Regions from separate parts of the Arthrobacter sp. 2RAF6 genome, predicted to be linked through region 2. Evidence: predicted binding sites of a transcription regulator. Region 2 holds the regulator's gene; each other region holds the start of a gene.
What was found. The regulator HrcA, encoded in region 2, represses chaperone genes, less so after heat shock. The targets are predictions, from matches to a motif close to TTNGCACTCGNNNNNNNCGAGTGCNAA.
Positions count from the first base shown of each region.

Region 1: a site for HrcA is predicted at 6,456-6,482, ahead of groL (chaperonin GroEL). Genes of this name have one in related genera too.
Region 3: a site for HrcA is predicted at 7,926-7,952, ahead of groES (co-chaperone GroES). Genes of this name have one in related genera too.

Region 1 is NZ_JBFRGF010000015.1:69,335-79,042, reverse strand. Features, by position in the region: gene AB4Z38_RS12765 (lipid II:glycine glycyltransferase FemX) at 1-291, shown strand, start outside; gene AB4Z38_RS12760 (threonine/serine ThrE exporter family protein) at 370-1,848, shown strand; gene AB4Z38_RS12755 (siderophore-interacting protein) at 1,910-2,749, opposite strand; gene AB4Z38_RS12750 (uracil-DNA glycosylase) at 2,765-3,460, opposite strand; gene AB4Z38_RS12745 (DUF3263 domain-containing protein) at 3,691-4,026, shown strand; gene AB4Z38_RS12740 (LytR C-terminal domain-containing protein) at 4,076-4,696, shown strand; gene AB4Z38_RS12735 (cold-shock protein) at 4,836-5,039, shown strand; gene AB4Z38_RS12730 (ABC transporter substrate-binding protein) at 5,147-6,397, shown strand; gene groL (chaperonin GroEL) at 6,694-8,322, shown strand; gene AB4Z38_RS12720 (RNase H family protein) at 8,556-9,650, shown strand.
Region 2 is NZ_JBFRGF010000011.1:19,702-29,298, forward strand. Features, by position in the region: gene lepA (translation elongation factor 4) at 79-1,932, shown strand; gene hemW (radical SAM family heme chaperone HemW) at 2,011-3,240, shown strand; gene AB4Z38_RS10115 (DUF4870 domain-containing protein) at 3,307-3,720, opposite strand; gene AB4Z38_RS10120 (DUF3097 domain-containing protein) at 3,823-4,680, opposite strand; gene hrcA (heat-inducible transcriptional repressor HrcA) at 4,914-5,927, shown strand; gene dnaJ (molecular chaperone DnaJ) at 5,995-7,125, shown strand; gene AB4Z38_RS10135 (16S rRNA (uracil(1498)-N(3))-methyltransferase) at 7,128-7,904, shown strand; gene AB4Z38_RS10140 (GerMN domain-containing protein) at 7,937-8,824, opposite strand; gene AB4Z38_RS10145 (PhoH family protein) at 9,250-9,597, shown strand, end outside.
Region 3 is NZ_JBFRGF010000001.1:14,953-24,660, forward strand. Features, by position in the region: gene tsaE (tRNA (adenosine(37)-N6)-threonylcarbamoyltransferase complex ATPase subunit type 1 TsaE) at 1-262, shown strand, start outside; gene tsaB (tRNA (adenosine(37)-N6)-threonylcarbamoyltransferase complex dimerization subunit type 1 TsaB) at 262-933, shown strand; gene rimI (ribosomal protein S18-alanine N-acetyltransferase) at 978-1,418, shown strand; gene tsaD (tRNA (adenosine(37)-N6)-threonylcarbamoyltransferase complex transferase subunit TsaD) at 1,415-2,554, shown strand; gene AB4Z38_RS00080 (glutamate--cysteine ligase) at 2,591-3,742, opposite strand; gene AB4Z38_RS00085 (GTP-binding protein) at 3,910-5,070, shown strand; gene ykgO (type B 50S ribosomal protein L36) at 5,137-5,259, shown strand; gene AB4Z38_RS00095 (shikimate 5-dehydrogenase) at 5,310-6,128, shown strand; gene AB4Z38_RS00100 (THUMP-like domain-containing protein) at 6,152-7,390, opposite strand; gene AB4Z38_RS00105 (hypothetical protein) at 7,468-7,878, shown strand; gene groES (co-chaperone GroES) at 8,101-8,397, shown strand; gene groL (chaperonin GroEL) at 8,484-9,708, shown strand, end outside.

The DNA of each region.
Region 1 (9,708 bases), on a different contig from region 2:
CAGTACGGCGATTCGCACTTGGTCCAGTGGACAGCCATCAACCAGGTCAAGGAGTTGGGTTGCACTGAGTACGATTTCTGCGGCACTCCGCCCGCGGACCGGCTCAAGGACACCTCACATCCGTTCCACGGACTTGGCCTGTTCAAGACCAGCTTCAGCAAGACCGTCACCGACTTCGTCGGCTGCTACGACCAAGTCATCAGCCCGCTGAAGTACAAGCTCTGGACCGCTGCCGGGGAACGTATCGCACGGCAGATCTACACCCGCCGCACGGGCCAGCAGTTCTACTAGATTCGCAGCGCCACCCCGCCTGCTGCATGTGCACGACACCGTATTTGGAGGAACCACGCCCTTTGGAGGAACACCCGCGTGACTGACCGCCCCGACAACAGGCCCAACACGGACGGCTTGCCCAAGACGCAGCCGCTGAAGCCATCCCAGGTGCGCCAGAATGTCAACGCCAAGCGCATGCTGCGCAGGCTCGTGCAGGGCGAGAATCCTCCCACCGCCCCCATGAGCATCGTCGACCGCCTGGCGGGCAGTCCCTACGCCAACCCGATCATCCACGTGGGCGGTGTTGACGCTTCGGCTCGCAAGACCATCGACTTCGCGCTGCATATGGCCGAAACGATGTTCCGCTACGGGGCAGGTGCCCTGGAAGTGGAGACCAGCATCATCGCGGTCACGGCTGCGCTCGGCTTGAAGAATATCGAAGTCGACATCACCAACCAGTCCGTCGCGCTCAACTATGCGCCCAAGGACCAGACCCCCATTACTCTGCTCCGCGTTGTCCGTTCCTGGACCAACAACTACGCAGGTTTGGCCCAGGTGCACCAACTCGTCACGGATATCGTGGCCGGCGGGGTGGGCAGGGCCGAGGCTGTGCGGCGGCTGGATGACATCATCCGGAGCAGCAAGCCCTTCCCGCGGTGGATGGTCACCATGGCATTCGGCGTCTTCTCCGCTGTTTTCGTCGGGGTCCTGGGCGGGGGACTGGGAGCGTCCGCCCTGGCTTTCGTCTCCAACATGCTTGTCAATCTCGTGGCCCGGCAATTGGGCAAGTGGCGCACGCCTGACTTTTTCGTGACAGCGGCCTGCTCCTTCCTGGTCACGTTCATCGCGCTCATGCTCCACTGGGCCGGGGCGGACATCCCCCCGTCCATCGTCGTGGCGGGCGGCATCCTCCTGCTGTTGCCTACCGGTCGGCTCGTGTCTTCGGTGCAAGATGCCATTAACGGATTCCCCGTGACTGCGGCCGGACGTTTCCTGTCCACGATCCTGACCTTCGGCGCGATCGTTGCGGGCATCGCCGTGGCGGTGGTTGTGGGTGACCTCATCGGCAGCGTCGCGATCGACGTCACGCAAACATTCCCCGAGGCGTATCCATTGTGGGGCCAGGCCATCCTGATCGCCCTTGCGGTTATTGCCATCGGCATCACAGAGCAGACCCTCCTCAAACTTCTGCTCCCGACGGCGGCAGTGGGTTTGGTGGGTTACTTCGTCTTGTGGGGGGCTTCCAACCTTGGCTTCGGAGACCGGCTCTCTCCGGCGATTTCCGCCGTGGTCATCGGCCTGCTCGCCCGCATGGTGGCACTCAGGCTCGGGGCGCCGCAATTGGTGGTAGCCGTCCCCGCGGCCCTCATCCTGCTGCCCGGCTTGAAGATATTCCGTTCCATGTATGTGTTGACGGTGCAGGAAGCGGATGTCTTGCTGGGTTCGGGCGGCATGCTCAACGCAGGAGCGATCGTACTGGGCGTGGCCGCAGGAATTGTGCTTGGCGACAATCTCGCCCGGCCGCTAACCAGGGGCCTGGCCAGCAACGAGCGCCGCCGCGTCCGTCGGCGGTAGCCAGCCGGGTCCGTCGGCGGTAGCCAGCCGCGTCCGCAGGGCCACCCAACGGAAGCAGGTCCTAGATCTGCCCGATCGGGAGTTTCTTCTCCGCCTGGAAATCGTCCTCGACCCGCCCCTGGGCCCAGTATCCGGAAAGCGAAACCTGGGAACGCTCCAGCCCACGCTGTTTGAAGAAGATGTCCCGGAGGCCCTTCATGTAGCCGCGTTCACCGTGCGCAAACACGTCGACGCGGCCGGGCAGCCACTCGGCTTCGCCCAAGGCATCAAGCAGGATCGAGCTTGATCCGGCGGGGACTCCGGAGCGAAGAAGCCAGCGCAGCGCCACGCCGTCGGGCGCCTCGATAGCAAGGATGTCGGCGTCGCTATCGACTTCGAGGAACGCAAGGCCCTTGGCGTCGGCCGGCAGGGATTCGATCGCGGCGGCAATCGCCGGGAGCGCGGCGTCGTCGCCTGCGAAAAGGTACCAGTCGGCGTCGGGCGCCGGGTTGTAGGCGCCGCCGGGACCCGTGAAGACAAGTGCGTCGCCGGGCTGGGCTGCCAGGGCCCACGGCCCCGCAAGGCCCTCGTCGCCGTGGACCACAAAGTCGATTGCCAGTTCCTGCGCGGCTTGGTCCACCCAGCGGACGGTGTAGGTGCGGGTGTAGGGCCACTGTTCGCGCGGCATGGTCTCGCGGATGGCCCAAAGATCCAGCGGCAGCGCGTAGTCGACGCCGGGCTGCGGGAACACGATCTTCACATACCGGTCCACGAAGTCGTTGTTCGCGTAGCCGGCAAAACCGGGTCCACCTGCAATGATGCGCACCATGTGGGGCGAAAGCTGTTCCGTGCGCAGCACAGTCAGGTTCACTTGGGGGCGGGTATTGCGGGATGCAGACGACGTCGCGGGCAAAGATGTCATGTAGGCAAGCCTAAGCTAGGGCAGTGGTGGAAGCTCCCAGATGACGGGATCTGCGCCTTGCTCTCGGAGCAGCGCGTTGGCCCGGCTGAACGGGCGCGAACCGAAGAAACCCCGCGATGCGGATAGCGGGCTGGGGTGCGCGGAAGAGATCACAGGGGCGCCATCAAGCAGTGGCTGCACGGCTTCCGCGTCCTTGCCCCACAGGATCGCGACGAGCGGACTCTGCTGCCCGGCAGCTGTGCGGCGGCGGGCGACGGCGGTGACCGCCGCCGTCGTGATCGCCTCCCAGCCTTTGCCCCGGTGCGAGCCGGCCGCACCGGCAGCGACGCTGAGCACCCTGTTGAGGAGGAGAACTCCCTGGCCCGTCCAGGCCGAAAGATCGCCGTGGACCCGCGGCGGGAGCCCGAGATCGGACTCCATCTCGCGGTAGATGTTCGAGAGGCTGCGGGGGATGGGCCGGGTTGGCGCGGAAACCGCGAAGGAAAGCCCGACGGCGTGTCCCGGCGTTGGGTAGGGGTCCTGGCCCAGTATCAGCACCTTGACGTCTGCCAGAGGCTGCCGGAAGGCGCGAAGGATGTTGGACGCCGCAGGAAGCACGTGGGTTCCGCGAGTGGCCTCGGCGGCCACGAAGGCCAGCACCGAACGCAACTCGTCCTCGACGCCGGAGAGCGCGTCAGCCCAGTCCGGCGCCATCAGGTCCTCCAGGGCCATTCCCGGGAGTGCCTTGAACCCGGCGGAGTGATCCTCGGATTCAAGCTCAAATAACGCTTCTTCGCCTGCCACCCAGCCATTGTCCCTGTCCTGGGGCTCCCGGGGAAAGCTGCTCTGGCGGAACGCGCCGCGACTCCGACGGAAGGCGGCGGGGCAAATGACATCCGTGTTATTCGCCCGTTACCATGGGCGGGGGACATTTTTCAGTCAATGCGTCGAAGGAGTGTGTCGTGGCAGAACCCGCACGGGAACCCATGGCGTCCGAAGCAACTGGATTGGTGCTTGAAGACCTGTCCGCCGGACTCCGCAGCGATTCGCCGCTCGGCGAACGTGAACAGCAGATGCTCGCCCTGGAGAGGCAATGGTGGAAGTACGCCGGGGCCAAGGAACAGGCGGTCAGGGAACTCTTCGATCTTTCCGCGACCCACTACTACCAGCTGCTCAATGCCCTCATCGACACCGAGGACGCACTGGCGCACGATCCTATGCTGGTCAAGAGATTGCGTAGACTACGTATGTCACGTCAGAGGGCCCGCACAGCGCGTCGTCTCGGTTCTGACGCATAGAGCACCCGCTGATCCCCCAGCAAGCAAGCAGCAAGGACAAGGCTTCACCATGACCAAATTTGCCCGGGATGAATTCGACCGTGTCCCGCAGAGCTCATCGCGCCAAGGTGTCCACAGGCTCGTCGCGTCCGCTTCCCGTCCCGCGCTGTGGCCGGTGCTACTCCTGGGCGGCATCGCGCTGGCTGTAGGCCTCGTTGCCTTCCTCATTCTTCCGAAGCTTGGATTCACCTCATCGACGACGCCGCAAGCCGTCGTCACCGCGGACGCCTCCGAGCAAAGTGCCGCGGCGTCACCTTCCGCAAGCAGCTCTGCGCAGGCATCCAGCCAGCCGAGCCCGAGCGACGCACCTTCCAACACGCCGACGCCTACTACAGCAACCCCCAGCACGGCGCCATTGGACAAGACGGCCGCAGTCGCGGTCTACAACGGCACCACCACGGGCGGCCTGGCTGCCCGCGTGGCCGGCCTCGTACAGGGCGGGGGCTGGCCGTTGGCCACCGTCGCAAACTGGGGCGGCATGCCCCAGCAGACGTCGTCGGTCTTCTACAAAGGCGCAGCCCAGAAAGGCAATGCCGAAGCGCTCGGCAAATTGCTGGGCATTTCCAACCTTGTGGACAGCGCCGAATTCCAGCAGCCCGTTGTTGTCATTCTGGGGCCCGGCTACAAGTAGCAACTCGGTTACGCCTCAATAACATTGCGGATACCCGCACCCAAGGTTGCGCTACGGCAACGTGACTGTGGTTACAGTAGTTGTGAGCTGGCCCGGAGATCCCGGAAGCCGGCCACTGCTAGTTGAAAGTGTGGGGATCATGGCTTTGGGAACCGTCAAATGGTTCAATGCCGAAAAGGGCTACGGATTCATCACCGTGGATGAGTCCGGTGACGACATCTTTGTGCATTGGTCCGCCATCCAGATGGATGGCTTCCGTGCTCTCGAAGAAGGACAAAGGGTCGACTTCGAACTGGGCGAGGGCCAGAAGGGCCCGCAGGCAGAAAGCGTGCGGCTTATCTAGTGGGTGTGGCGGCAACACGGCTGTCCCAGCCTTTTGGAACCCAGCCCCTTGGAGGACACCGGTCCCGGGTAGTTTCTCTTCTTGCAGGCTTTGCAGGCTTTGCAGCCTTGGCCCTTGGACTGGCCGGATGTTCCGCCCCCATCGGCAACGCCAGGCTCAGCGCTGTTACCCCGAGCGGCGACGGCGTCCTGCGCGTGGGCGTGATTCTGGACAATACCGGTAGCTCCGCATTCCTCAACGAGTCCGAGCTGGCAGCGGCCAAGTTGGCTGTCAAGCAGATCAACGACGCAGGCGGATACAAGGGCCACCCTGTCGAGTTGCTTCCGGCGTCGGCGGCCAGCGAAGGCAGCAGCGCGGCGGCCTTCACGGCCGATACCGCGGCGCAAGCCAAGGCGTTGCTGTCGGCCCACGCCGACGTCGTTGTGGGGCCAACGGATTCCAGCCACGCTCCCGCCGCCATCGATGTGTTGTCTCCCGCCCGGATTCCGCTCATCTCGCCGGCCAACACTGCGTCGGGGCTGAGCAGCTACAAGAACGGCGGCTTCTACTTCCGCACCTCGGCCGCTGATGCCGCACAGGGCAGCGTCTTGGCGAAGCTGGCCCACGACGCCGGCGCCAAGAGGATTTCCGTCCTCCACGAAGCCGGGGACTACGGTACGCGCGTCTCCGGAGCGGTCATGGACGCCGCGCGAAGCCTTGGAATGAATGCGGTGTCCAATGCGGAATTCACGCCCGGCAAAGCAGCTCCCGCCGCGGCGGGCATCAAGTCGGGCACGCCGGACGCCGTCGTCGTGGTTGCCCGTGATGGCGCCCAAGGCGCCCTGGCCGAGCTACTGAACGCGGGGCTGAGCGGCAAGAGCCTGATCCTGAGTGACGGTGCCATCCGCCAATACGGAACAGCGCTCGGTGCCGGTGGGCTCGACGGCGCGCGGGGAATTCTTCCAGGTGTCTTCCCGAGTGCGGAGTTCCAGTCCGATCTGATTGGCATCGACCCTAAACTCAAGGACACGACCTACGCTGCCGAGACGTACGACGCCGTCAACCTCGCGTCGCTTGCGGCCGCAGCGGCGGGCGACGACGCCGGTTGCTCGATCGCGGCGTGGCTCACCACAGTGTCCGGCGGGACGCGCCCGGCGTCGGGCGATGCGGCGACGAAAGAACGCACGTCCTGTGCGTCATACAAGGACTGCCTCGTGGTGCTGAAGGGGGCCAGGCTCCCGGATTACGACGGCGAGTCCGGCACTATCGGGTTCGACGCCAACGGCGACGTTACCTCGTCCAATTACATGGTCTTCACCTACGGAGCTGACAACACTGCGCGGGTGAGCGGCAAGGAGACGGCCTCGCGGACCCCGTGACGGGCTTGTGCCCGTAGCGAATTCCCTTGGCGTGGCGAGCAGTTTCCGGCTCTTCCTGCTTGCACTCTCCTCGGGTGAGTGCTAATTATTGATTAGCACTCTCAAGCGCTGACTGCTAATTCTTCGCGACTCCGGCCGTATGGAATAGTGGCGGTGCCTGGGGGAACAAAGAAAACCTTGCTGGGGTGAGGTCCGGAGCACGCGGCGTACAGAGGCCGAATGTGAAGGATCGTCCGTCGCGGGCACCGCAGTGAAGGCACCTTCTTAACGACTGTCCCGAAAGGACTACCGCCGTTATGGCCAAGATCATTGCATTTGATGAAGAGGCACGCCGCGGTCTCGAGCGGGGTCTTAACATCCTCGCCGACGCCGTCAAGGTCACCCTCGGCCCGCGTGGACGCAACGTCGTCCTCGAAAAGAAGTGGGGCGCCCCCACGATCACCAACGATGGTGTTTCCATCGCCAAGGAGATCGAACTGGACGACCCGTTCGAGAAGATCGGCGCCGAGCTGGTCAAGGAAGTTGCCAAGAAGACGGATGACGTCGCTGGCGACGGCACCACCACGGCCACCGTTCTGGCCCAGGCACTGGTCAAGGAAGGCCTGCGCAACGTAGCTGCCGGCGCCGACCCGCTGTCCCTCAAGCGCGGCATCGAGAAGGCTGTTGAAGCCGTCATCCGCGAGTTGCTCGCCTCCGCCAAGGAAATCGAGACCAAGGAAGAGATCGCAGCCACGGCTTCCATCTCCGCCGGCGACTCCGAAATCGGTAACCTCATTGCTGAAGCCCTGGACAAGGTTGGCAAGGAAGGCGTCATCACGGTCGAGGAGTCCAACACCTTCGGCCTGGAGCTTGAGCTCACCGAAGGCATGCGCTTCGACAAGGGTTACATCTCCGCTTACTTCGTCACCGACGCAGAGCGCCAGGAAACGGTCCTCGAAGACCCGTACATCCTGATCGTCAACTCTAAGATCTCCAACGTGAAGGAACTCGTTGCGGTCCTGGAGAAGGTCATGCAGTCCAACAAGCCGCTGCTGATCATCGCCGAAGACATCGAGGGCGAGGCCCTGGCCACCCTGATCGTCAACAAGATCCGTGGTACCTTCAAGTCCGTTGCCGTCAAGGCTCCGGGCTTCGGTGACCGCCGCAAGGCACAGCTCGCCGACATCGCGATCCTCACCGGTGGCCAGGTCATCTCTTCGGAGGTCGGCCTCAGCCTCGAGAACGCAACCCTCGAACTGCTCGGCAACGCCCGCAAGGTTGTTGTCACCAAGGACGAGACCACCATCGTCGAAGGTGCCGGCGACGCCGATGCCATCGCCGGCCGTGTGGCACAGATCCGTGCTGAGATCGAGAACTCCGACTCCGACTACGACCGCGAGAAGCTGCAGGAGCGCCTGGCCAAGCTGGCCGGCGGCGTTGCAGTCATCAAGGCCGGTGCCGCAACCGAAGTTGAGCTCAAGGAGCGCAAGCACCGCATTGAGGACGCTGTCCGCAACGCGAAGGCTGCCGTTGAAGAAGGCATTGTCGCCGGTGGTGGCGTTGCCCTCATCCAGGCTGGCGCCAAGGCATTCGCCAACCTTCAGCTCGAAGGCGACGAAGCAACGGGCGCCAACATCGTCCGCGTTGCCATCGACGCTCCGCTCAAGCAGATCGCTTACAACGCTGGCCTCGAGCCGGGCGTTGTCATCGACAAGGTCCGCGGCCTGCCGTCGGGCCACGGCCTGAACGCTGCAACCGGCGTTTACGAGGACCTGCTGGCCGCTGGCGTCAACGACCCGGTAAAGGTCACCCGCTCGGCTCTCCAGAACGCTGCCTCCATCGCTGGTCTGTTCCTGACCACCGAGGCCGTTGTTGCCGACAAGCCGGAGAAGAACGCTCCGTCTATGGGTGGCGGCGACGACATGGGCGGCATGGGCGGCTTCTAAGCCTTCCGCGCCGGCTCACTAGCCACACGCACGACGACGGTCCCCACTTCAGGTGGGGGCCGTCGTCGCCGTTTAATGACGCTCGCTCACCTTTGTCGGGTTTTGGCCCGACGCTCGCTCACCTTTATCGGGTTTTGGCCCGACGCTCGCTCACCTTTATCGGGTTTTGGCCCGACGCTCGCTCAGGGCCGCGCGGTCCGGGAGTGTCGGGGCGGTCTGGCAGGATGGAAGCCATGACGATTATTGCTGCCGCCGATGGTTCTGCCCTCGGCAATCCCGGGCCTGCCGGTTGGGCCTGGTACGTGAACGACTCTTGCTGGAGGGCCGGCGGGTGGCCGCACGGAACCAACAACCAGGGCGAGCTCATGGCGGTGCTTGACCTCTTCCGGTCCACGGCACATGTTCCCGATGAAGAGCTGAAGATTCTCTGCGACAGCCAGTACGTCATCAATTGCATCACCAAGTGGATGCCGGGATGGAAGCGCAAGGGTTGGCGCAAAGCGGACGGAAAGCCCGTCTTGAACGTCGATCTCCTCAAGGACATCGACCAAGCCATTATCGGCCGCAAGTACACATTCGAGTGGGTCAAGGGCCACGCCGGCCACGAGCTCAACGAGGCTGCCGACGATCGCGCCCGTGCGGTCGCCACGGCGTTCCAGCAAGGAACAGCCGCTCCTGGCGGGCCGGGCTATCCGGGAGCTGCTGAAGCTGCACGGACCTTGCCCCGAACTCCATCCGTCCGCACGTCATCAGTCAGCACGCCGTCAGCCCGCACAGCGCCTGTGGAGGCGCCCTCGCTTTTCGACGATGGACACGACGATGCCGATGCCCTGGATGAAGACCTCACGTTGTTCGGCGGTCAGGACCTCTTGAGCGGGTCGTCCCTGCCGAACGGACCGGCGGCGTTCACGGAGCAGGAGACGTTCATAGAACCCACTTTGTTCGCCGGTGACGACGAAGAAACGGTCCTTGGCCGGCCCGGCGGGCGTTCGGACGAGGAAACGGTCATTCTTCTTGAGAGGGAGCTCCTGAGGCCCGACGTCAGGGGAGACCTTGGGCGTACCGGGATCCTGCTCCACCCGGACTTCACTGAGATTGGCAGCTCCGGACGTGTCTGGTCCCGCGACGAACTCATGATGGCGTTGGAGGGCAATCCAGGCGAAACCGCGGAGGTAGAGATAATTTCCGCAGATCGCCTCTCCAGCAACACCATGCTGCTCAGCTACAGAAGTTATGGGCGAACCGGCTCGGCATTGCGGAGTTCGATCTGGTTGCTGGACGACGGCCGCTGGCGGTTGCGCTTCCACCAGTCGACGCCGGAGAAGTAATAGCGGCACGCAACTGGATCCCGGCGGGAGGGCAGATGAGCCGCCCGCCGGGATCTCC
Region 2 (9,597 bases):
CAGATATGCGGCATCGGCCGGAATGGTCCAGACCAGTCCGGAGTCCGGCCGTGTGAGTATCGACAGTAAGGACCCTGCGTGTCTCCCATGGCCCGCACCGCACCGGTGCCCGCCGCGACAGATCCGGCCATCATCCGGAACTTCTGCATCATCGCCCACATCGACCACGGTAAGTCCACCTTGGCCGACCGCATGTTGCAGTACACCGGCGTCGTTAAGTCCCGCGACATGAAGGCCCAGTATCTGGACCGCATGGATATCGAACGCGAACGTGGCATCACTATCAAGTCCCAGGCTGTCCGCATGCCCTGGGAACTTGACGGCACCAGCTACGCCCTGAACATGATCGATACCCCCGGCCACGTTGACTTCACCTATGAGGTTTCCCGTTCCCTCGCGGCCTGTGAAGGTGCAGTCCTCTTGGTGGACGCCGCGCAAGGCATCGAGGCCCAGACCCTGGCCAACCTCTACCTGGCGATGGAAAACAACCTGACCATCATTCCGGTGCTCAACAAGATCGACCTCCCGGCCGCCCAGCCCGAAAAGTACGCGGCCGAGCTCGCCAACCTGATCGGCGGCGACCCCGAGGACGTGCTGCGGGTGTCCGGCAAGACCGGTGTCGGTGTGGAGGCCCTGTTGGACAAGATCGTCCGCGATCTTCCAGCCCCTGTCGGCGACCCCGACGCACCGGCCCGCGCCATGATCTTCGACTCCGTGTATGACACATATCGCGGCGTGGTCACCTATGTCCGCGTCGTGGACGGCATGCTGCACCCGCGCGAGCGGATCCAGATGATGTCCACCCGTGCAACCCACGAGCTCCTGGAAATCGGCGTCAGCTCTCCGGAACCTACTCCCTCCAAAGGGCTGGGCGTCGGCGAAGTAGGCTACTTGATCACCGGCGTGAAGGACGTCCGCCAGTCGAAGGTCGGCGACACCGTGACCAACCTGGCCAAGCCCGCTTCGCATTCCCTCGCCGGTTATGCCGACGCCAAGCCCATGGTCTTCTCCGGCTTGTATCCCTTGGACGGCACGGACTATCCCGTGCTCCGGGATGCCCTCGAGAAGCTGATGCTCAACGACGCAGCGCTCGTCTACGAACCCGAGACGTCTGCCGCCCTGGGGTTCGGTTTCCGCGTGGGCTTCCTTGGCTTGCTGCACCTGGAAATCACCCGTGAGCGCCTTGAGCGCGAGTACAACCTCGACCTCATCTCCACCGCTCCCAACGTTGAGTACGAGGTCACGCTCGAGGACAAGCGGGTCCTGCACGTCACCAACCCGAGCGAATACCCCACCGGCAAGATCGCTGAGGTCCGCGAACCGATGGTGTCCGCCACCATCCTGGCGCCCAATGAGTTTGTGGGCGCCATCATGGAGCTGTGCCAGAGCCGCCGCGGCGTCATGGGCGGCATGGACTACCTCTCCGAGGATCGCGTGGAAATCCGGTATCGACTGCCGCTGGCCGAGATCGTCTTCGACTTCTTCGACATCCTCAAGTCCAAGACCCGCGGCTACGGTTCGCTGGACTGGAAGGCCGACGGCGAGCAGGTTGCCGACCTGGTCAAGGTGGACATCATGCTCCAGGGTGAGCAGGTTGACGCCTTCAGCGCCATCACCCACCGCGACAAGGCCTACGCCTATGGCGTCATGATGACTGGCAAGCTGCGCGAGCTCATTCCGCGCCAGCAATTCGAAGTGCCCATCCAGGCTGCCATCGGCTCGCGGATCATTGCCCGTGAGAGCATCCGCGCCATCCGCAAGGACGTCCTTGCCAAGTGCTACGGCGGTGACATCACCCGTAAGCGCAAACTTCTGGAAAAGCAGAAGGAAGGCAAGAAGCGCATGAAGATGGTGGGCCGTGTGGAAGTTCCACAGGAAGCGTTCATCGCAGCCCTGACCACCGACGAATCCAAGGACAAGGCCAAGAAGTAATGGCGCTGTTCGCCCGGAACACATCGGGACAGGCGCGCGCTGTAGCGGCGCGCACAGGACGGGCACAAGGGGAAATCCGTGCCTAGCGTTCTTCCCCTCGGGGATCCGGCACCTGCGGACGGCCTCTTGCCGCCGCAGGTGCTCGACGGCGTCGGTTCACGCAAGTTTGGACTGTACGTCCACATACCTTTCTGTGCCGTGCGTTGCGGATACTGCGATTTCAACACCTACACCGCCACCGAGCTTGGCGGCGGCGCCTCCCAGGACGCCTATGCGTCTACTGCCATTTCGGAAGTGGAGTTCGCCGTCCAGGCCATGGAAGCCTCCGGGCTGCCGCAGCGGCCCCTGAGCACGGTGTTCTTCGGCGGTGGCACACCGACCCTGCTGCCTGCTGAAGATCTCGCGCGCATCCTGACGGCCGCCGTCGGGCACTGGGGCCTGGAAGCAGGAGCCGAAGTCACGACTGAAGCGAACCCGGACTCTGTGACGCCGGAGTCCCTCCAGCTGCTCGCGGACGCCGGCTTTACGCGGATTTCCTTTGGCATGCAGTCGGCGGTCCCTCACGTACTCAAGGTCCTGGACCGTACGCACACTCCCAGCAGGGTCCCCTTGGTGGTCCAGTGGGCGCGCGATGCCGGCCTAGCCGTGAGCCTCGACCTCATCTACGGCACTCCCGGAGAGTCGATGGCCGATTGGCAGACCTCCCTGGAGACTGCCTTGTCCTACGGGCCGGATCACATCAGCGCCTATGCGCTGATCGTGGAAGAAGGCACCAAGCTGGCGGCACAGATCCGGCGCGGCGAAGTTCCCGGAATCGACGACGACGACCACGCCGCCAAATACGAACTCGCCGATCAGCTGATCAGCGCCGCCGGGCTGGACTGGTATGAGGTCAGCAATTGGTCCCGCACACCCGAACAGGCGTGCAAACACAACCTTGCCTACTGGCGTGGAGACGATTGGTGGGGCATCGGACCCGGTGCGCATTCCCACATGGGCGGCGTCCGCTGGTGGAACGTCAAACACCCCACAGCCTATGCCAACAGGCTCGGTAGCGGCGTGTCGCCGGCCGCTGGGCGCGAAACGCTCGACGCCGGAACCCGGGAAGTGGAACGGATCATGCTCGAGGCGCGCCTTGGCACCGGGCTTCAGGTCGATGCCCTCGACAAGGTGGGCCGCCACGCCGTCGCGGGCCTCATCGCCGACGGCCTGGTTGAGCCTGGAGCGGCCTTCCAAGGACGGCTGGTCCTGACACTCAAGGGCCGGCTACTCGCGGATGCCGTGGTCCGCCGGATCCTTCCGGACTAGGGCCGACGCTAGCGGCAGGCGCTAACGTCCGGCGCGGGAACCGGCATAGGCACCCGCGAAGAGCGGCTATTTGATCCAGCGCAGGTTGAAGCGGTAGCGGTGCGGCTGTCCGTGGTTGACGCGGATTCCGGCTGACACCGAGAAGCAGGTCACTGCGACCCAGATCGCGGTGGCCAGAACCGCGAACAGGTTTCCCACCACCGGAAGCAGGACGAGGATGTTGGCGAGCACTGCGGCAATCGTCGGAGGCAAAGTGAAGTTCAGCGCTTCCTTGGATTCCTGTGCCGTGAACGGGCCACGTTCGCGGAAGATCAGGTAGATCAGAAGCGAAGGCACGCAGCCAAGGATCCCGCCGAAGTGCGCCAGGGTTGCCCACTGCCGGTCTTCCGAGGCAGTCAAGGGCAGCGCGTTGGCAGGAACGCCGTGGTACTGGGACTGGCCCGAGGTGCCATCCCGATCGTCAGGAGCGTTGTCCGCCACAGTATCTTCCTTAGAGTATCTATCGGTGCAGTGTTGCTGTCCCAGAATACTTGCTCGGCACGCGATCAGCCGACCAACTCCGGGGCCCCGGGCAGGTAATCATCACTGCTCGGTCAGGAAATCGATCACTTCCTCCACGCGCCCCAGCAAAGAGGCCTCCAAATCGGCATAGCTGTGGACGGCGCCCAGAAGCTTCTGCCAGCCAAGTCCCACGTCTTCGGCCGTCTCATGCGGCCAGCCGAACGACCTCAGGATTCCGGTCTTCCAATCCGTGCCGCGCGCGATGGTTGGCCATTGCCCGATCCCCAACACCTTGGGCCGGATTGCCTGCCAGACGTCCACATAGGGGTGTCCTACGATCAGGACGTTTCCCGCGGCGCCCGGCAGCGTCATGGCGTCGGCGGCAATCCGCGACTCCTTCGAATCCGGCACCAAGTGGTCCACCAGGATCCCGAGCCGGCGGCCCGGGCCGGGGGAGAACCCGGCTATGGCCGCCTTGAGATCGTCCACGCCGTGCAAGGGCTCGACGACGATGCCCTCCACCCGGAGATCATCTCCCCACACCTTTTCCACAAGTTCTGCGTCGTGCTTGCCTTCCACCCAGATCCGGCTAGCCTTGGCGACTTGGGCCCGCTGGCCGGCCACCCGGACGGATCCCGATGCCGTCCTGCCTGCTTGCGCCGCGCCCTTGACGGCCGCCGCGCGTGGCGCCGGCGGCAGGAGCTTCACTGCTTGTCCCTCCAGCAGGAATCCGAATCCGAGCCGGAATGACTTGGCCTTTCCCCGCCGATCCTCAAGCACCACAATGTGCATGCCTCCGGACTTCTCCACCCTGGTCACGGCCCCTACCCAACCGGACTGCACGTCCTCGAGAACCATCCCTCGTTCGACGGGCACCTCTGGCAGTTGCCGTTTGGCCGGCGAGGAGAGGTCTTGCGGGCCCCAATTGTCGTAAGACACGGTCTTCACACCACTTTGCGCTAGGGGATCGGTCACGGTCCGTGGCATTCCCCAGGACCGCGCGGGAATCATGTTCGCCGCGAGCGGTACCAATGCTAACAACGAGGTGGCTCATACTAGACTTGTTAGCACTTGGGCATGTTGAGTGCTAACTGTTGAACTACCGGATTGTTGAGAACTCGATCGTTTGAGTACTTGATCGTCCAGTACTGGCTGTTGAATGGAGGTGGGCAGTGAGCGAACCACGCAAGCTTGAAGTGTTACGCGCCATCGTGGAGGACTACGTTCACTCCCGCGAGCCAGTCGGCTCCAAAGCTTTGGTCGAACGGCACCATCTGGGAGTGTCGAGCGCGACCATCCGCAATGACATGGCCCTCTTGGAAGAAGAGGGCCTCATTGCAGCACCACACACGAGTGCGGGCCGCATTCCCACCGACAAGGGCTACCGCTTGTTCGTCGACCGTATTTCCGAGGTCAAGCCGCTTTCGGCCGCCGAGCGCCGGGCCATCCACTCGTTGCTTGAGGGGCCCGACGACGTCGAGGACATCCTTGAGCGAACCGTCCGGCTCCTCTCCCAACTGACCAACCAGGTCGCCGTCGTACAGTATCCGCACCTGAGCCGCGCGCGCGTCCGGCACATTGAGTTTGTCCTTTTGGCACCGCGCCAGGTCTTGGTGGTGTTGATCGCCGATTCGGGCAAAGTGGAACAAGGCGTTGTGCAGGCAGCGACAGACGCCACTGACGAAGAGCTCATGGCCTTGCGCGCGCGATTCCTTGGAAGCATTGCCGGCTCCCAGCTCGACCTCATGCCACAAGTCCTGCCCTCGGTGGTTGCCTTGTGCCCGCCGGCGCTTCGGAACCTTGCCGGCGCCCTTGCCCACGGCCTGGAAAGGCTTGCCGAGCGGAGCCGCGACGAACGCATGGTCATGGCAGGCACGGCAAACCTGGCCCGCTCCAACGTGGACTTCCCGCTGAGCATCGGTCCGGTCCTCGAGGCACTCGAGGAGCAGGTGGTCATGTTGCGGCTGTTGTCGGACATGGCTGAGGACCCCCGGGGCGTCACGGTGAGCATCGGACGTGAAAACCCCTATGACGGCCTCTCCGAGGCTTCGGTGGTTGCCACGGGCTACGGTCCGGGCAGCAGTGCCAAGATCGGCATTCTTGGACCCACCCGCATGGATTATCCCAACACCATGGCGGCCGTCCGTGCCGTCGCACGCTACCTTTCCCGCATTCTGGGCGGCTGACGGCCTCGGCCGGAAACCGCCTCGCAAGAAAAGCAGTGGAACCGTAAAAAAGGAAGAGATACCGACTTTGAGCAGTCACTATGACGTTCTGGGCGTCTCGCCGGAAGCAGCCGGCGAGGAGATCAAGAAGGCCTACCGCAAGCTCGCACGCAAGCTGCACCCCGATGTGAACCCCGGGGCCGGCGCTGCCGAGGAATTCAAGGCGGTGACCCACGCTTACGAGGTCCTCTCCGACCCCCAGAAGCGCCGCGTCTACGATGCCACCGGCAACGAGAACGGGACCGACAACGGTTTCGGCGGAGGCTACGCGGGCCAGGGATTCGCATTCCAGGACATCTTCGACACCTTCTTCGGCGGAGGCGGCGGCGGGATGCAGGGCCCCGCATCCCGAATGCGCCGCGGCCAGGACGCCCTGATCAGTGTCCGCATCGACTTGCGCGAGGCGGTGTTCGGTGTCAACAAAAAGCTTGAGGTGGACACCGCTGTCATCTGTCCCACGTGCGAAGGCTCATGCTGCCGTCCGGGCACCCACCCGGAACGCTGCGACATCTGTGGCGGCTCGGGCCAGGTCCAGCGGGCCGTCCGCTCGATTCTCGGCCAGGTCATGACCGCCGCACCATGTGGATCGTGCGAAGGTTTCGGCTCGATCATCAAGGATCCCTGCAATGAGTGCAACGGCCAGGGCCGCATCCGCAGCCGCCGTTCGCTGACCGTCAAGGTGCCTGGCGGCGTCGCTACCGGGACCCGCATCCAGCTTTCGTCGCAAGGCGAGGCAGGTCCCGCGGGCGGTCCTCCCGGTGACCTCTATGTGGAGATCCGGGTCAACAACGATTCCACCTACATCCGCGAAGGCGACGACCTTCACGCCACGCTGAGCGTTCCCATGACTGCCGCGGCACTGGGTACCGAGCTGCAGCTTGAGACTTTCGACGGTCCCCAGGAGATCGACGTCAAGTCAGGTACGCAGTCCGGCGAAGTCATCACCCTGCGTGGACTCGGCGTCACCCATCTCCGCGGCTACGGCAGGGGAGACCTCAAGGTGCACCTGCACGTTGAGACCCCCGGCAAGCTCGACGCCGTGCAGGAAGACCTGCTTCGCCAACTGGCAAAATTGCGCGGAGAGCAGTTCACCGAAGGCAAGCTTGTGGCCAGTGGCGGTATGTTCGCGAAGCTGCGGGACAAGCTCGGTAACCTGTAGCGGTGAGCAACCCCGTATTCTTCACAGCAGCCGGAACGCTTGACGGGCTCGGCCCTGGTGACTCTTTCGTGCTCGACGGCGCCGAAGCCAGGCATGCTGTCACCGTCAAGCGCCTGGAAATCGGCGAAGCCGTCGATATCGCCGACGGTGCCGGTAGACGGCTCACGGGCACCGTGACGGAGTCCGGGCAGGGAACCTTGACAGTCCTTGCCTCCGCTGTCGATGAGGAGCACCAGCCAACCGTGCGGCTCGTGTTGGTCCAGGCCCTCGCGAAGGGCGACCGTGACGAGCTTGCAGTTGAGACGGCAACGGAACTCGGGATCGACGCCGTCGTACCCTGGCAGGCGGAACGTTCGATCGTCCGTTGGAAGGGTGACCGGGCTGCCAAAGCCCACGCGAAGTGGCAATCCGTGGCCACCGCAGCCGCCAAGCAAGCGCGGCGCGCGTGGATTCCCGAGGTGCGTACCGCCGTCGACGGCTCCGGCCTGGCTGCGGCGGTTGCCGCGGCCGACCTGGCGATCATCCTGCACGAGGACGCGAAACGCCCGCTGCGGGATGTCCTGGAGAACTGGCAGGGCGGTGTTTCTACGGCGGATCCCGGAGTTGAACGGGAAGTCCTGCTCATCGTCGGCCCGGAGGGTGGAATTTCACCGCGCGAAGTGACCAAGCTCAGCGACGTCGGCGCCGTCACCGCGCTCTTGGGCCACCACGTGCTCCGCTCGTCCACGGCAGGTCCTGCCGCCGTCGTGCTGGCCAGCGACATCCTGGGGCGCTGGTAGCCCGCAGCGCACGTCCTTGATTAGCGACGTCCTCAGCGAACGGTGAAACTACGGGTATCCGTCGCGACGTCGGCGTCGTTGGCTCCCAGCAAGGAAACCCGCAATTCATAGCGGCCCGCTCCGAGTCCCACTGTGAGGCTGAAGGTTCCGCCTTGTCCGGGAACCGTCGAAGCGGTGGTCTGTCCGGCGAGGTAGGAGGACTTGTCGCCGTTTGAGTTCTCGCGAAGGATTTGCCAATGCAGTTTCTTCGAGGGATCCGTGCTTCGGCCGTTGAACTTGACCGGACCGGCCGGCAAAGTCAGATCCTCCTGCGGGTCAATGATCCACACCGGTGCCACCATGGATGCGTCGCGGACCATCGGATCGCCTAGTTTGACCTGTCCGAATGCCATGTAGTCCGTGTGCCCGTCCACCAGGATGGTCACCTTGATCTGCTGTCCGGAATCGATCAGGCCCGAGCTCGCGGCCGCAGCGGTAGCGGTGTAGACGAGTTCCTGGACCGCCCGCTGTGCCATCCCGGCATCGAGATTTGAATTGAACGCATCGCGGGAAACATCGACCGTGACCACGTTCTTACCGGAAATCGAGGTCGCCAGACTGCCTGGGTTCTGCCACGGAGTGAAGAAATCGTGATCAAACGGCTTCTGGGACATCATGATCCGCAGGGCCGTGGTGATGGGGTTCTCATTGCCTGGGTTGTCACGGAATTCGCGGTACAGGAAGGTGTCCGTATCGCTGCGCCCGATCCAATACACGGGGATCTTGTTTGAGGCCTGGGTTGTTTCGAGCGGAGCATTGCTGTCCGGGGCCGTCTGCAAGGCAACTGTCGGGCTGGGGACCGGCGTCGTGGATCCCTGTCCCGTGCGATCGGCAATGCAACCCGACAGGAACAAGGCAGCCGTCAGGGCGGTCACAAGCATGGCGGAACGTGTCCGGATGCGTGTGCCGTGCGAAATCCCGGCTGGCCTGGTGATGGTGGATTCCTGCTCGTGTTCGGCCGCTGTGGTGTGCGGGGGAGTCATGCGCCCGGCGGCCGGGCACAGGGGCATTTTTTGCCCATGAATCAGCTTGTCATAGTCCCAACGGCCCCGGCTGGCGTTTCGATACCCCGGTGGGCAACTGCAATGCGATTGATACGAGGTCGATGCCGAGTTGATACCAAAGCCGCACCGATCGCCCGTCCGCAGCACCGCCGGGCACGGTCTGGAACCACCCCTGAGACTGGCTGGCGTAGGATTGAAAGCAATCCGAGGCCCGCTATCCTGCGCCCATCCAGCAGACGGACATCGGAGAAAATCGATGGACATCACCAAGCCGGAGGAGCACAGGCCGCTAGGCCAGCACTATGACAGAATCATTGAACGGGCGGCCCAAGGCCGGCAGCGTTGACACAGGTCCGGCCGAGTTCCCACACTCTGTCCCGGGCGCCCGGACGGAAGTTGTCATCTTCGACAACTCGGATCAGATGGTTCAGACCCTTGGCAGCCATGACGAGGCGTTGCGCTACATCGAAGCCCAGTTCCCCGGCGTCGACTTTCATGTGCGCGGCAACGAGCTCTCCTTCAGCGGACCGTCACGCGATGTTCCCCGGATCATGCGGCTTCTGGAAGAAGTCCGCGGCCTGGTCGGCAAGGGGACGGTCATCACCCCGGACGTGCTGCAACAGCTTGTGTCCTTGTTGCGCAGCCAGTCG
Region 3 (9,708 bases), on a different contig from region 2:
CCTCGAAAACACCATGGACAACTCCGTGACAGTGGTCGAGTGGGGGCGCGAGCGCGTGGAACACCTTTCGGATAGTCGCCTGGACATCGAGATGCACCGGACGGTGGGCGGCGCGGAGAGGGCGGCACCCCGCCCGGAAGCTGGCCAGGATGCCGTGTTGGATTTCGACCCGGAGGACGACGACGAACCCCGCACCATCGTTTTCCGCGGCTTTGGCCCTCGTTGGAGCGCCGTGCCCGAAATACTGGAGGAGGACGCCTGATGCTGATCTTGGCCATTGATACTTCGGCCGTGGCGAGTGCGGCGCTCATCTCGGACGTTGCCATGGAGGGCGTGGTGGAGTCCTTCGCCACGGAGGACACCCGCAGCCATGCCGAGGTCCTGGCGCCCGGCATTGAGAAGCTTCTTGCCGATGCCGGAGTAAGCGGCGCGGACATCGACCTCATCGTCACCGGTGTTGGCCCTGGGCCGTTTACGGGCCTTCGTTCAGGGATTGCAACCGCCCGTACTTTGGCATTTGCCTGGAACAAACCTCTTTTCGGTCTCATGAGCCTGCATGCGATCGCTTTGGAAGTGGCCGGGTCAACGGAGGCGCAGGCCGAGTTTCTCGTGGCCACGGATGCCCGTCGCAAGGAGGTCTACTGGGCGCGCTACACGCTCAATGATGGCCAGCTACCGCAGCTCGTGGACGGTCCGCACGTCGGGTTCGCCTCGGAGTTGCCCGGTCTCCCGGTCTTCGGTGCCGGCGGCGGCATCTACGCGGACGTCGTCAACGCTAACGAAGAATTCAGCACCACCCAGCCCGACGCGGCCTCGCTGGGCCAGTTCGCCATGGCCCTCTTGGCGGCCGGCGCGGAACTGCCGGATTCCACTCCGCTGTATCTGCGGGAATCCGACGCGCAAGTACCCGGCCCTAGAAAGCGTGCCCTGTGAACCCCTCGTACCAGTTCAAGCTCGACGGCGTGACCTTGCGGGACATGACCGCCGACGACGTCACCGTCGTCGAGGTACTTGAACGTCGGCTCTTCCCGGCGGACGCGTGGCCGATGCAGATGTTCTTCGATGAACTTGCCCAGGTTGATACCCGCCGCTATGTGGTGGCCGAAGCCGACGGGCAGATTGTGGCCTACGCAGGGCTCATGTGCATCGAGCCGATCGCGGACGTGCAGACGATCGCCGTCGTGCCCGAATTCGAAGGCAGGGGAATCGGCTCCGCGATCCTCACGGAACTGATCGAAGAGGCCCGGCGGCGCGGCGCCGTGGAAGTGCTCCTGGAGGTCCGTGCCGACAATCCACGGGCGCAGGCACTCTACGTGCGGTTCGGCTTCGAGCAGATCCACGTCCGTCGGCGGTACTACCGCGACGGCACGGACGCCCTCATCATGAGGCTGACATTGACTGAAGGAACACCGGCATGAACCCACCCGGCCCCATGAACCCGCCCAGCCCCGCCCAGCCGCTCGTCCTGGGGATCGAGTCTTCCTGCGACGAAACCGGCGTCGGGATTGTCCGGGGCACCACCCTGCTGACCAACACGGTCTCCTCTTCGATGGATGAGCATGTCCGTTTTGGCGGCGTCATTCCTGAGATCGCTTCCCGTGCGCACTTGGACGCCTTCGTACCCACGCTGCAGGAGGCCTTGCACGAGGCCGGAGTGACACTGCAAGACATCGACGCCATCGCCGTGACCTCCGGACCTGGCTTGGCCGGCGCGCTCATGGTGGGTGTCTGCGCGGCCAAAGCCCTCTCTGTTGCCACGGGCAAGCCGCTCTACGCGATCAACCACTTGGTGGCGCATGTCGGCGTCGGGCTCCTTGACGGCGCCGCTGCCGGCACCCGGGGCGGCGCAGCGGGACTCGGTTCCGGCGGTCGGCTGCCGGAAAATCTCGGTGCGTTGCTGGTTTCCGGCGGACATACGGAAATCCTGCGCATCCGCAGCATCACCGACGACGTCGAGATGCTCGGCTCCACCATCGACGACGCCGCCGGCGAGGCTTACGACAAAGTGGCGAGGCTCCTGGGCCTTGGCTACCCGGGCGGACCGGCCATCGACAAACTCGCCAAGCAAGGAAACGCCAAGGCGATCCGCTTCCCGCGCGGCCTGACGCAACCCAAGTACATGGGGACCGCGGAGGAGCCGGGACCCCATCGCTACGATTGGTCCTTCAGCGGGCTCAAGACCGCCGTCGCGCGCTGCGTTGAACAGTTCGAAGCGCGCGGTGAGGACGTTCCGGTTGCCGATATCGCCGCTGCATTCCAGGAAGCTGTGGTGGATGTCATCACCTCTAAGGCTGTGCTGGCCTGCAAGGAGAACGGGATCAAGGATCTCCTGCTGGGCGGCGGAGTCGCAGCCAACTCCCGGCTCCGTGAGCTGACAGGCCAACGCTGCGAAGCGGCGGGGATCACCCTGCATGTGCCGCCGCTGGCACTGTGCACCGACAACGGCGCCATGGTGGCAGCCTTGGGCTCGCAGCTCATCATGGCGGGAATCGGCCCGAGCGGCGTCGCCTTCGCTCCCGATTCCTCCCTGCCGGTGACGACGGTTTCGGTATAGGCGCGGGAACCCGGCGGGAGGCTAGACGGTCAGAGGCTAGGCGGTCGGAACGGACCGCATTTGCTGTACGAGATCCTGGACGACCGCGTGAAGATCGCCGTCGTGCTGGGCTGCGACGCGGCGCTGGCGCTGGTAGCCGGCTCCGCGGGCAATGATCTTTTCGACGTCGGCCAGTTCCGCCGAGCACCCGAGCTTCTCAGCGACAGGAGCCAAGCGCAGCAGCGTTTCCTTCAGGTGCTCAGTGACGAGCTGCTCATTGCCCTCGGCGTCGAGGATGATGATCGCTTCCATTCCGTAACGGGCGGCGCGCCACTTGTTTTCCTGGATATGCCATGGCGGCATGGTCGGAATGCTGCCGCCGTTGTCCAGGATCGTGGAGAACTCGTCCACGAGGCATTGGGTCAGGGCTGCAACAGCACCGACTTCCTCGAGGGTGGCCAGGCCGTCGCAAATGCGCATCTCGATAGTGCCCAAGTTCGGCACGGGCCGGATGTCCCAGCGGATTTCAGACAGGGTGTCGATCACTCCGGTAGTGAACATGTCCTGGACATAGGACTCGTATTCGGCCCAGCTGGGGAACTGGAAAGGCAATCCGGCCGTGGGCAGCTGCTGGAACATGAGGGCGCGTTGTGACGCATAGCCAGTGTCTTCGCCACCCCAGAACGGGCTCGAAGCGGACAACGCCTGGAAATGGGGGAAATAGTTGACCAGCCCATCGAGGATGGGAAGCGCCTTGTCCCTGCGGTCCAGACCGACGTGGACGTGGACTCCGTAGATGACCATTTGCCGTCCCCACCATTGGGTGCGGTCGATCAGCTTGGCATAGCGTTCTTTGTCCGAGACCGGCTGGAGCTGCGGCGGGCTGAAAGGATGGCTTCCCGCGCAGAAAAGCTCGACGCCCATGGGGTCGGTGACTTCCCTGACGGCTTTCAGCGAGCGGGCCAGGTCTTCCTTGGCTTCCTTGACGGTGTTGCACACGCCCGTGACAAGTTCCACGGTATTCAGGAGCAATTCCCGCTTGATGTGCGGATGCTCGTCGTCTTCGTTCAAGTCGGGATGCCGCGATGCCACCCCCCGCAGGACCTCATTCGCCACCGAGACCAATTCGCCGGTGCGTGCATTGACGAGCGCAAGCTCCCATTCCACTCCCAGGGTCGACTGCCTGGATGAAGCGAAATCAATCTGCACGTGGGTCCCCTCGGTATTTGCCAAAAATGCCCTGAGCAACGCCCGCCGTGGGGCCGTCAGCGGTTGGCTCAAGTCTAATGCAGGGGCGGTACGGTACCGCATGGGGGAATCCTGAGGAAAACGAGTCCGTTTGCTAATGAGAATGATTTGCATCTATGCTGGTTGGTATGCATCTTTCTGTTGTCAGCTCACTGGACAGCCAATGCCGCGAGGCAGCCACCACCAGGCTTGGGCGGACCCACCGTGATTCGGTGGTGGTCCTGCACGACCTTCTGGACGGGTCCATTGTCCTGCGAAGAATCTTCCGCAATGGCGAACTGGTGGAGCAAGCGCAAACCGCTTTGGAGCACGGCTGCCTCAGCTGCACGGTTCGCCTCGATGTTGTCCCGACGGCGGAACGCCTCGCCGTCTCAGGCCATGACCACATCGTCCTGGGCCTGCCGCCGGGTGTCTCCGTGGACATGGCGGTGGCCGAACTCAAACGGGGGCTTGAGCGGCCTGCCGTCATCGACAACGCCGTGTTGGCGATCGATCCTTCCGGGCTGGAAGACCATATCTGGGACAAACACACGCTGTATGAATCCGGGTTTACGGCCATGCCCGAGGATGAGCGCACCAGTGGAGAATTTCTCATCGGGGAATTGAGCCACGCGGATACTGTCATGGTGCACGCCGGTCTTGGGGCAGAGCTCACGGGCTTGCGCCCGGACTCAAGCGAGGCTTGGTCCCAAGGCCTGGAACTGCTTGGGCAGCTTGCTCCGCACGCCGCCGTTTCCGCGAGCGACGACGACTTCCGGCCCGGCTGCTACGACGGCGCCGAGGCTCTCGCGAGAGTCCGTCGTGGCTCCGTGAGGGTGCCGCTTGAGGAGGAGTCGGGGAGTTTCCGGACCGTGCTCCACAAAGTGGAGCGTCCGCTTCATCCGGGGCGCTTCCAGGAGGCGCTCCCCAAGTTGGCCGAGGGATGCCACTGGATGCGGGGCCGCTTGTGGATTGCCTCGGCGGCCAAGGTCCGGATCGCGGTGCAGGGAATCGGGCCACGCGTGTGGCTCGAAAGTACAGGCGAGTGGCTTGCGGACGCCGGCACCGGCCCTGTCCTCGACGGCAAAGCCTTGCAACAAGGAAAGGGACTGCCCGACGTCGACGCCGTCCTCGACTGGCATCCCCGCTTCGGCGACCGGGGGACCGTGCTGGCCGTGACCGGACGAGGGGAGGACCTCGACGCCGCAGAAATCCGGGCCCTGCTGGACGGATGCGCGCTGAGCGAAGCGGAGATGAGGCTCGGCTTCGTTGGACTTGAGGATCCTTTTGAACTCGAATCCACGCTTTAGCCGAGCTCGAGCCTCGGTGGAACAAAGCCCCGATAAAACAAGTCAAAACCCGAGAAGGAGAACCCCATGAAAGTCAGGAATTCGCTGCGTGCCCTCAAGAAGATCCCCGGCGCGCAAGTTGTCCGCCGGCGCGGCCGCACCTTTGTCATCAACAAGCTGAATCCTCGCTTCAAGGCGCGCCAAGGCTAGCTCCCCGTCTAGGCTGGGCAGAGAACCCGCTACGCGAAGGAAACCCCGTTATGCCGATCCTCAATAAAGACATGACGCTCTGCATTTCTCTCTCTGCCCGGCCGAGCAATAACGGAACGCGTTTCCACAACTTCCTCTATGAGGCGCTCGGCCTGAACTGGATCTACAAGGCCTTCGCTCCTACCGACCTCCCGAACGCGATCGCCGGTGTTCGCGGCCTGGACATCCGCGGCTGCGCCGTCTCGATGCCGTACAAGGAAGACGTCATCGCCCTCGTCGACCGCATGGACGCTTCGGCGGCTGCTATCGACTCGGTCAACACGATCGTGAACGACGCCGGCGTGCTGACGGCGTACAACACGGACTACACCGCGATCGCCCAGTTGATCGAGCGCAACGCTATCGACCCGGCGTCGTCGGTGCTGCTCCGAGGTTCCGGCGGCATGGCCAAGGCCGCCGCGGCTGCCTTCCGCGACACCGGATTCTCGCGCGTTACCGTGGTTGCCCGGAACGAAAAGCTCGGGCAGTCCCTTGCCGGGCTCTATGGCTTCGGCTGGCAGGCCGAAGTAGGGGAGTCGACGGCGGACGTGCTCGTCAACGTCACACCGATCGGCATGGCCGGCGGACCTGACTCCGGCTCGCTGTCCTTCCCCGAAGCGGCGGTGGCGGCCGCGCACGTGGTGTTCGACGTCGTCGCCCTCCCTGCAGAGACGCCGCTCATCAAGGCCGGCCGTGCGGCAGGAAAGACCGTGATCAGCGGCGCTGAAGTGGCCACCATCCAGGCACTCGAACAGTTCGTGCTCTACACGGGCATCACGCCGACACCGGAGCAAGTGGCCGCGGCCGAGGAGTTCACGCGCGCACAATAGGGCGCCGCGGTTCAGGGACCAGCTCAGGCGGCTGCTACCGGCTCGACCACAACAGCCACCTTTTCCTCGCCGATCCTGGTGAGGACCAGGGTGGCTGTTTTGTTGCCGCGGGATTTTGCCGAGCCCTTTCCGGCCGGCAGCAATTGTTTCCGCAGCTCTTCGGGGGTAACGGAGGTGCCGCGCTTCTTGATGTCCAGGACGCCGACGCCGTTGGCCTTCACCCAGGCCTTGAGGGCCTTGACGTTCAGCGGCATGACCTCCAGGACTTTGTAGGCGCGGGCGAAGGGTGTCGCCATCAGTTCCGGAGCGCAGATATAGGCAATGTGTTGGTCCACCAGGTGGCCGCCCAGCCGGAGCGCGACCTCGGCAACGAGGCCCGCACGGATCACCGCGCCGTCCGGTTCGTAAAGGTATCCCTCCACGGGCCCGACGTCGGGCACCGGGCCGCCGTCGAACCCTTCGCCGCTGGTGATCTCGGCTGCGCCCTGCGGCCCGAGCACCAGGGCAGCGCGGCGGATGCCGGGACGGGCGACGTCGTTGAACCACAGCGTTACTTCCGTAACGTCCCCTCCCACCGAAACCCACTGTGCCTCGCAGCCGGCCGGAACCGAATCATGGGGAATCCCCGGGCCCATCTTGACCCCGACGGACCGGCCGGTAGCGGCCAATGATTCAACGAAGGACAACGGCGGCGAGAACGCCTCCGGGTCCCAGATCCTTTTCGTTCCCGACGACGACGTCGTGCGGCGCGCCGGATCGAGCCACACGCCGTCGACCCCGTCGAGGGGCACCGACATGGCGTCGGAGTGCACCACCGTTGCGTGCGGGAAAGACATGAGGTTGATCGTGGCGCACGCGGCGGTGGTCTCGTCGAGTTCCACGGCGGTGACCTTGATGTCCATGGAGGCCATGGCCATGGAGTCGGCTCCAAGCCCGCAGCCCAGGTCCGCGACGTGCTGCGTGCCCGCCTTGGCGAAGCGTTCGGCATGCCTGGCTGCAACATTGAGCCTGGTGGCCTGTTCCAGGCCGGCCTGGGTGAAAAGCATCTGCCGGGCGAATTCGCCGAACTTGGCTTCGGCCCGGGTGCGGAGCCTGGACTGGGTGAGGACGGCGGCAACGAGTACGGGGGAGTGGCCGTCCTTGCGCAGGCGCGCATTCAGTGCGAAGGCTTCGCCATCGCTGTACGGTCCCAAGGACGCCAGCAGTTCCCAACCTTCCGTTGTCAGCAAGGGGGCAATCTGGTCCGGGGATGTGTCAGCCATGGGAACTAGCCTAGTGCTCGCCCGTCATACGGGGTCGGGAGGGATCCGGGACCACTCGGGCCGATAGGGTTGATGCCATGGAAGACAACCCAGTACGCCAGCCTGACGACGCCAATGGTTCTCCCTCTGCCCCCGATAGACATCCCTTCCCCGGAAATCTCTCCAAGTATGCCCGCCCCGCGCTCATCGTGGGTGCTTTGATTGCCATTGTCTGCATCGCGCTGTTGATCATTATTTTCTTCCTAGACTCTTTCAACGCGGCCACCTACTCGATGACTGGAAAGAGCGTCCAGGACGCCACGGATGAGGCCCGGGACATCCGTGACACCTACGCCGGTGCCCGCATCGGAGCGATCGTCGGGCTGGTGGTGTTCGGCGTCGTCGCGCTCGCCGGCGGCGTAGTCCTCTACCTGAACCGCGGAACCGGACCGAAGGAAGAGTACGACGACGGCGAGGACGTTGACTTCGACGACCTCACCGGGCAATGAGCGTGTGACCCGGAAGCGGCCCTTCGACGTTCACCCATGACGGAATTCTGGCACTCGCCTTGACCGAGTGCTAATGCTTACATAGAGTCTTGATTAGCACTCTCCCTAGGCGGGTGCTAATCATGCCGCCAGGCACTTACCGGCACCGCGACGACGGTAAGCCCGCCACGGCACCCCTGGTTTGATAGTCCATGTACTACCTCACGTAAAGGAGAGATCCGAGTGTCGGTCTCCATTAAGCCTCTCGAGGATCGCATTGTTGTCCGCCCGCTCGAAGCAGAGCAGACCACGGCTTCCGGCCTGGTCATCCCGGACACTGCACAGGAAAAGCCGCAGGAAGGCGAAGTTGTTGCAGTTGGCCCCGGCCGCTTCGATGACAACGGCAACCGCGTCCCCGTCGACGTAACCGTTGGCGACGTCGTCCTCTACTCCAAGTACGGCGGAACTGAAGTCAAGACCGGCGGCAACGAATACCTCGTTCTATCCGCCCGCGACGTTCTGGCGATCGTCGTTAAGTAATTCCCTGGATCCCGCATCGCAGATCGAGTCGGACTTCTTCCGGTCGGATCAGCGGTGCGGGTTTTCCGTCTTGAAAGGACACAACCATGGCAAAGCAGCTTGCGTTTAACGACGCTGCCCGTCGCTCGCTCGAAGCGGGCATTGACAAGCTCGCCAACACCGTCAAGGTCACCCTTGGCCCGCGTGGCCGCAACGTCGTTCTGGACAAGAAGTGGGGAGCTCCCACCATCACCAACGACGGTGTGACGATCGCCCGCGAAGTCGAACTCGACGACCCGTATGAGAACCTTGGTGCGCAGCTGGCCAAGGAAGTCGCCACCAAGACCAATGACGTCGCAGGCGACGGCACCACCACGGCCACCGTGCTGGCACAGGCACTCGTCAAGGAAGGACTGCGCAACGTTGCCGCCGGAGCCGCCCCTGGCGAAATCAAGCGCGGCATCGAAGTTTCGGTCCAGGCCGTGGCTGCCCGCCTCCTGGAGAACGCCCGCGAAGTAGAAGGCACCCAGGTTGCCAGCGTTGCGGCGATCTCCGCCCAGAGCGATGAGGTTGGCGAGCTCCTCGCCGAGGCTTTCGGCAAGGTCGGCAAGGATGGTGTCATCACCATCGAAGAGTCCTCCACCACGCAGACCGAACTGGTCCTCACCGAGGGCATGCAGTTCGACAAGGGCTACCTGTCCCCGTACTTCGTCACTGACGCGGAACGCCAGGAAGCTGTTCTGGAAGACGCGCTCATCCTGATCAACCAGGGCAAGATCTCCTCGCTGCAGGAATTCCTGCCGCTCCTCGAGAAGGCCCTGCAGGCTGCCAAGCCGCTCTTCATCATTGCCGAGGACATCGACGGCGAGGCACTGTCCACGCTGATCGTGAACCGTATCCGTGGCACCCTGAACGTCGTTGCCGTCAAGGCTCCGGGCTTCGGCGACCGCCGCAAGGCCATGCTGCAGGACATTGCCACACTGACCGGCGCACAGGTTGTCTCCCCGGAGCTCGGCCTGTCCCTGGACCAGGTTGGCCTCGAGGTCCTCGGCAGTGCCCGCCGGATCACCGTCACCAAGGACAACACCACCATCGTTGACGGGGCCGGCACGGCTGAGGACGTCGCAGCACGCGTCGCCCAGATCCGTGCCGAGCTGACCCGCACCGACTCCGACTGGGACCGGGAAAAGCTGCAGGAACGGCTCGCAAAGCTGGCAGGCGGCATCGGCGTCATCAAGGTCGGCGCAGCCACCGAGGTCGAGCTCAAGGAAAAGAAGCACCGTATCGAGGACGCAGTTTCCTCCACGCGTGCTGCCCTTGAAGAAGGCATCG